3 regions of the Motilibacter rhizosphaerae genome follow, and region 3 is predicted to be linked to each of the others. Evidence: riboswitches for the same ligand, from Rfam matches in the RefSeq annotation. Region 3 holds a riboswitch; each other region holds the start of a gene.
What was found. Region 3 has a riboswitch for S-adenosylmethionine ahead of thrC (threonine synthase). Riboswitches for the same ligand answer to the same signal wherever they lie in the genome.
Positions count from the first base shown of each region.

Region 1 (2,256 bases), on a different contig from region 3:
ATGTCGACGCCCTGGCGCGGCACGAAGGAGACCTCGCGACGCCCGAAGTGGCGGGCCTCGAAGGGCCGCAGGGAGGCCTGCACGCGCAGGCCCGCGCGACCGGTGCTGACGTAGTCGAGCGTGGCGACGGCCTTGCTCAGGTGGAAGGGCTCGGTGTGCGTGACGGTGGCGCTCGGCACGAGGCCGATGTGCCGCGTGGTCGGCGCCACGCGTGCGGCGGTCAGCACGGCGTCGAGCCGGCCGCGGACCCGGTCGGTGCGGCCGTCCGGCGCGTCGTCGCGCTCGGACTGCAGGGCCAGCCCGTCCTCGATCGTGACGAGGTCGAGCAGCCCGCGCTCGGCCACCGCGACCAGCTCGGTCCAGTACGCCGCCGACAGCAGGTCGTGTGGCGCGGCGGCCGGGTCGCGCCAGGCCGCGGGGTGCCAGCCGGCGCCCTCGAGGCCGACGGCGAGGTGGAGCTGGCTCATCGCTCGCCCTCCCACTCGAGCTGGACCGCACCGGGCCCGGTGAACGAGGCGAAGCGGGTGGTGGAGCGGAAGGCGGGGAGCGCGTACAGCTCGCGCCCCCAGCGCCAGAGGGCGGGCCAGTGCGGCAGCGCCGGGCCGATGCGGCCGCCCACGTTGTGCTCGGCGTCGTAGCGGACCACGGAGACCCACAGCCGGACATCGGCCTCGGTGAGCTGGTCGCCGAGCAGGAACCTGCTGCCGGACAGGCGCTCCTCGAGCTCGGCGAAGCGCGCGAGCAGGCGCTCCCGCGCCTGCGGGGCGCCCGGGCCGTCGCCCCCTGCCACGCTGATGCCCTGGTTGACGTCGGGGCCCAGCTGCGCGTCCAGCGCCTCGATCTCGTCGCGCAGGTGCTCGGGGTAGGTGCCAGCCGTCGCGCCGAACTGCGTGGCGAGGTCGATGCCGAGCAGGCGGAAGTCGTTGCTCACCACGCGGCCGGTGACGCGGTCCCACAGCGTCGGGACGGAGACGAGCCCGTCGAAGCCCGGCTCGGTGCGGTCGTACGCCTCGCGCAGCAGGGCGAAGCCGTTGACAGGGTCCGGCCCGTGCGTCTCGCGGAACGCCCAGCCGCGGCCGTCGCGCTCGTCGTCGACGAAGGACACGGAGACGACCTCGGCCAGACCGTTGAGCGCCAGCTCCAGCGTGACCCGCTGGGACCACGGGCAGAACCAGCCGGCGTAGACGTGGTAGCGCCCACCGACGGCGGGGTAGCCGCTCGCCCCGTCCGCCGTGATGCGGTCGGTGAAGCGGTACACCGGGCGCGTGTCTCCGGGGTCGCGGTGCACCGCGTAGGTGCCGTGCTCCCCCACGTCCACGGGGCTGGCGCAGGTCGCCATGCTCATGCGTCTCCTGTCGTCGGGGAGCACGAGGCCGAGCCCCACGAGGGGAGCCCGGACCCGCGCTTGCCGCGGTGCGGCCGTGTCCTCACCCGGGGCACCCCGCCGCGGTCGGAGGGTTGCCGGCCAGCTAGCCGGGGCTTGTCGCTGGCGCTCGTGACGACTCCGAGCATGCGTCGAGATCCTCGTAGCGGCAACCGTTCTATCGCCCCGTTCCACATCGTGGACAGGTCCTCGAACCGGTCGGCCGGGGGGCCGGAAGCCGCGTACGGTCCTCGCCAGACGACCTGCGGGAAACGCCCCGGCACCGCGGGTCCCGTCCCCGCGGCTCGGCAGGACGCACGCCCGCGTCCCCGGCTCGCGCTCCCCCTCGCCCTGGAGATCCCGCATGAGCGCCACGCAGACGCCCGAGACCGGCACTGCGCCACCGGTCCCGGCCCCGCTCCCGAAGGCAGCCGAGCAGGGCGCCGCCCACGGCAGCGACCCCACCGACGGGCTCCTCCCCGGCCGCCCGCTGCCCGCGCGCCGCCCCGGCCGCTGGGCCGCGACCGCGGTGACGCTGGTGGTGGTGGCGCAGCTGGTGCACGGCCTCGTCACCAACCGCGCCTTCCAGTGGACGGTCGTCGGCGACTGGTTCGTCGACCCCGTCGTGCTCGACGGTCTGCGGATCACCCTCGAGGTGACCGCCCTGAGCGCGGTCCTCGGGGGCGCGCTCGGCGTGCTGCTGGCCCTCGCCCGGCTCTCGGGCGTACCGCTGCTGCAGGGCGCGTCGTGGGTCTACGTGTGGATCTTCCGCTCGGTGCCGATGCTCGTGCTGCTGCTCCTCGTCTTCAACTTCAACGCGCTCTACAGCCGGTTGCAGGTCGGCGTGCCGTTCGGGCCCGGCTTCGCGCACGTCGACACGCTGACGCTGCTCG
Region 1 is NZ_SGXD01000002.1:621,018-623,273, forward strand. It holds gene EV189_RS08380 (LLM class flavin-dependent oxidoreductase) at 1-467, opposite strand, end outside; gene EV189_RS08385 (glutathione S-transferase C-terminal domain-containing protein) at 464-1,345, opposite strand; SAM riboswitch class IV at 1,397-1,501, opposite strand; gene EV189_RS08390 (amino acid ABC transporter permease) at 1,728-2,256, shown strand, end outside.
Region 1: another riboswitch for S-adenosylmethionine. It lies ahead of EV189_RS08385 (glutathione S-transferase C-terminal domain-containing protein); the one in region 3 lies ahead of thrC (threonine synthase).

Region 2 (2,256 bases), on a different contig from region 3:
GTCGCGCACCTGTTCCCGGGCTTCGGGCTGCCGCTGGAGCTCCCGGCGGACTAGCCGTCGGGCTGCTCGTCCTCCGGCTGCACGGAGACGTGCGCGGCGACCACCTGCCAGGTGCCGGCGAGCTTCACCCACGTCTGGCTCTGCCGGCCGACGGCCCCGGGCTGCGACGCGTAGCGGAACTCCGTGCTCACCACCGCGTACGCCGTGCCGAAGGTCGCGACGACCGTCGGCCCGAGGCGCCGGTCCCGGCCGACGGGGGTGGCGCCCGTCCGCCAGCGCTCGATCTCCGCCGCGCCGTAGAGCCGCTCGGCCACGCCGTAGCGGACGCAGGACGGGCTGTCCCAGAAGGCCGCGGTCATCGCGGGCACGTCGTGGTCGACGAGCGCCTGCTCGTACGCCGTGAACGCCGCCCGGACCTCGGCGACGACGTCCGGGCGGTCGAGCTCGAGCTGCTCCGTGGCGCCGGCGGTCACCGCGCCTCCAGCGCCTTGAGGAACGCCTCGGAGGTCGCTACAGCGCCGAAGACACCGCCCTGCATCTTGACCATCTGCAGTGCTGCCAGGTGGTTCTCGTACGCCGTGGCTCCCGTGCAGTCCTCGAGGACCAGGCACTCGTAGCCGCGGTCGTTGGCCTCGCGCATGGTCGTGTGGACGCAGACGTCGGTCGTGATGCCGGTGAGCACGAGGTGGCTGATCCCGCGGGTGCGCAGCACGAGGTCGAGGTCGGTCGCGTAGAACGCGCCCTTGCCGGGCTTGTCGATGACCACCTCGCCGGCGACGGGGGCGACCTCCGGGACGATCTCCCAGCCCGGCTCGCCGCGGACGAGGATGCGGCCCTGGGGGCCGGGGTCGCCGATGCCGGCGCCGATGCTCCTGCTGCGCCACAGCTTGTTCGGCGGGCAGTCGGAGAGGTCGGGCCGGTGCCCCTCGCGCGTGTGGACGACGAGCATCCCGGCGGCGCGGGCACCGGCGAGCACCGCGGCCGTAGGGCCCAGTCCGACGCGGGTCAGGCCGAGGTCGTAGCCCATCGCGTCGACGTAGCCGCCGTCGCCGCAGAAGTCGACCTGCCAGTCGATGCAGAGCAGGGCGGTGCGGGCCGGGTCGACGTCACCGTCGTAGGGCCAGGTGTAGGGGTCGGCGACGACCTGTGCGCTCATGGGGGCGGACGCTAGGGGTGCCGCGTTTCCGGGAGGTGCGGACGGCGTGAACGCGAGTGGCGGCGTGCTCGCTGCTCCGTCCGGGTGATCCCCCTTGCGCGACCCGCGGGCGGCTGTGACAGACTGCACGCAGGTCACGAGTGCCAGCGTTCAGCCCCGGCTTGCTGGTCGGCAACCCTCCTCCGCGGCGGGGTGCTCCGGGTGACGACCTGGCCGGTCGCGCAGTGCGGCTCGGCAAGCGCGGACCCGCCGAGTCGTCCTCCGGGTCCCCGGACCTGGAGAAGTCCCGTGACGCTGCTCCTCGACGCCCCCACCACCGGCACCGTCGTCCCCGGCACCCCGCTCCCCGTCGTCGGCGCCGGCCGCCTCGTGCCCGTCGCGGCGGGCACCACCGCGTACGCCGACCTCGACGTCGCCGCCTCCGCCCCCGCGCTCGTCGCGGTGCAGGAGACGGTGACCCGCGCCCAGGAGTGGTACGCCAGCGTCCACCGCGGCGCCGGCTTCGCCAGCCAGGTGAGCACCGAGCTGCTCGAGCAGTCGCGCGAGCGGATCGCGGCCTTCCTCGGGTGCCGCCCTGGCGACGAGGTCGTCCTCACCCGCAACACCACCGACGCGTTCTCCCTGCTCGCGCACTGCCTGCCCGCCGACGTGACCGTCGTCAGCTTCGCGAGCGAGCACCACGCCAACCTGCTCTCCTGGCGCGAGCGCGGCGACCACGTCCTGCTCCCGGTGCCGGCCGGCCCCGAGGAGGCCGTGCTCGCCCTCGACGCCGCGCTGGACGCGCTGCCCGGACGCGTGCTCGTCTCGGTCACGGGCGCGAGCAACGTCACCGGCGAGGTGTGGCCGCTGGCCGAGCTCGTCCGCGTCGCGCAGGCGCACGGCGCGCGGGTCGCCGTCGACGCCGCGCAGCTCGTGCCGCACCGCCGCTTCGACCTCGCCGCGCTGGGCGCGGACTGGGTGGCGTTCTCGGGGCACAAGCTCTACGCGCCGTACGGCTCGGGCGTGCTCGCGGGCCGCGCGGACTGGCTGGACGAGGCCGCGCCGTACCTCCCGGGCGGCGGCGCCGTCCGCTCGGTGAGCACCACCGACCAGGTGTGGGC
Region 2 is NZ_SGXD01000002.1:813,173-815,428, reverse strand. It holds gene EV189_RS09305 (sigma-70 family RNA polymerase sigma factor) at 1-54, shown strand, start outside; gene hpxZ (oxalurate catabolism protein HpxZ) at 51-473, opposite strand; gene biuH (biuret amidohydrolase) at 470-1,156, opposite strand; SAM riboswitch class IV at 1,289-1,403, shown strand; gene EV189_RS09290 (aminotransferase class V-fold PLP-dependent enzyme) at 1,445-2,256, shown strand, end outside.
Region 2: another riboswitch for S-adenosylmethionine. It lies ahead of EV189_RS09290 (aminotransferase class V-fold PLP-dependent enzyme); the one in region 3 lies ahead of thrC (threonine synthase).

Region 3 (2,256 bases):
GGCCCAGCGGCCCGTACGACGGCGGGACGCGGCTGGGGGCGCTCGGCAACGTCGGCTACGCCCAGGGCGCCTGGGCCGTCTCGGTCGTGCGCGGCCGTGGCGTGCAGGTGCCCGTCGTCTGGCTCGACGTGGAGCACCGCAAGGTGCAGGACTGGGCGCACGACACCGCGGCGAACCGCGCCGTGCTGCTCGGCGCGGTGCGGGCGCTGCAGGAGGCGGGCTTCGGCGTCGGGTTCTACTCGTACGCGTACGGCTGGCGGGAGATCACCGGCGGCATGCGCTCCGAGCTGCCGGTGTGGGCCACCGCCGGGCGCCGCGGCCGCGCGGGCGCGCTCGCGATGTGCCACCAGGCCTCGTTCTCCGGCGGTCCGGTCGTGCTGACCCAGTGGTACGACGACGTCCGCGACTCCGACGCGCTCTGCCCGACGCTCGCCCGTCCGGTCAGCGTCGAGAGCGACGACCTGCGGACGTACGCCGGGCTCGTCCTCAAGCGCGGCTCGCACGGCCCGGCCGTCGCGGCGCTGCGGCGGCGGCTCGGGATCGCCCCGGCACCGCAGTTCAGCCGGGCGACGGCCCTGGCCGTGCGTCGGTTCCAGCGCGCCCACCACCTCGCGGTCGACGGGGTCGTCGGCCCCGTGACGTGGCGGGCGCTCGGCGTCGCGCCGCTGCCGGTCCGCGTGCCGGGCCCGGTGTGGGACCGGTGGTTCGGCACGCCCTGACGGTGCCCGCGAGCATCGTCTATCCTGGTCCGTGCCGACTGCTCCACCGGGCAGGACGGCACCACAACTGAACACCGCTCATCCAGAGGGGCAGAGGGAACGGCCCGTTGAAGCCCCGGCAACCCTCCACGACGTCTCGTCCTCACGAGGCCCGTCGTGGAGTAGGTGCCAACTCCGGCCTGCGGAAAGACCGCAGGGAAGATGAGGAGAGGCCTCGCACCATGACGCTCCTGAGCTCTGACTCCGTCACCTCCTTCGGCCCCGCCGTCGCCCTCGCCTGCCGCGAGTGCGGCACGCGCACCGAGCTCGGCCCCCACTACGCCTGCCTCGAGTGCTTCGGCCCGCTCGAGGTCGTCTACGACGTCCCGCGCGTGACCCGCGAGCAGATCGCCGCCGGCCCGCAGTCGCTGTGGCGCTACAAGGACTTCCTCCCCGTGCCGGCCGACGTCGCCTCCCAGCCCGGTCTGCGGCCCGGCTGGACCAAGCTTGTCAAGGCCGACAACCTGGCGCGCGAGCTCGGCATCCGCTCGCTGTGGGTGAAGGACGACTCGGGCAACCCCACGCACTCGTTCAAGGACCGCGTCGTCGCCGTCGCGCTCTCGGCCGCCCGCCAGCTCGGCTTCACGACGATCGGCTGCGCCTCCACCGGCAACCTCGCCAACGCGGTGGCCGCCGCCGCAGCGCGCGCCGGGCTGCGCTCGGTCGTCTTCGTCCCGAGCGACCTCGAGGCCGGCAAGACCGTCACCACCGCGGTCTACGGCGGCACGCTGGTGGCCGTCGAGGGCAGCTACGACGACGTCAACCGCCTCTGCAGCGAGGTCGCGGCCGACCAGCCGTGGGGCTTCGTCAACATCAACCTGCGGCCCTACTACGCCGAGGGCTCGAAGACCGTCGGCTTCGAGGTCGCCGAGCAGCTCGGCTGGCACCTCCCGGAGCAGGTCGTCGCCCCCGTCGCGTCCGGCTCGCTGCTCACCAAGGTCGACAAGGCGTTCAAGGAGCTCGGCGCGGCCGGGCTCGTCGAGGCCACGCCGTACAAGGTCTTCGGGGCGCAGGCCACGGGCTGCTCGCCGGTCTCGCAGGCCTACCGCGACGGCACCGACGTGGTCCGCCCCGTCCGGCCCAAGACCATCGCGAAGTCCCTCGCGATCGGCAACCCGGCCGACGGCCCGTACGCCCTCGACGTCGTGCGCCGCACCGGCGGCGCGATCGCCGACGTGAGCGACGAGGAGGTCGTGGAGGGCATCCGCCTGCTCGCGCGCACCGAGGGCATCTTCGCCGAGACCGCAGGCGGCGTGACCGTCGCCGTGACCCGCAAGCTGCTCGCCGCAGGGCTGCTCGACCCCGACGCCGAGACCGTCATCCTCAACACCGGTGACGGGCTGAAGACCCTCGACGCCGTCGCGCCCGTCGTCGGCCCGAGCGCCACCATCCCCCCGTCCTACGACGCGTTCCAGAAGGCAGGGCTCGCATGAGCGTCAGCGTCCGCATCCCGACGATCCTCCGGACCTACACCGGTGGCGCCGCCGAGGTGACCGCA
Region 3 is NZ_SGXD01000003.1:869,113-871,368, reverse strand. It holds gene EV189_RS14770 (peptidoglycan-binding protein) at 1-719, shown strand, start outside; SAM riboswitch class I at 795-927, shown strand; gene thrC (threonine synthase) at 941-2,191, shown strand; gene EV189_RS14760 (MoaD/ThiS family protein) at 2,188-2,256, shown strand, end outside.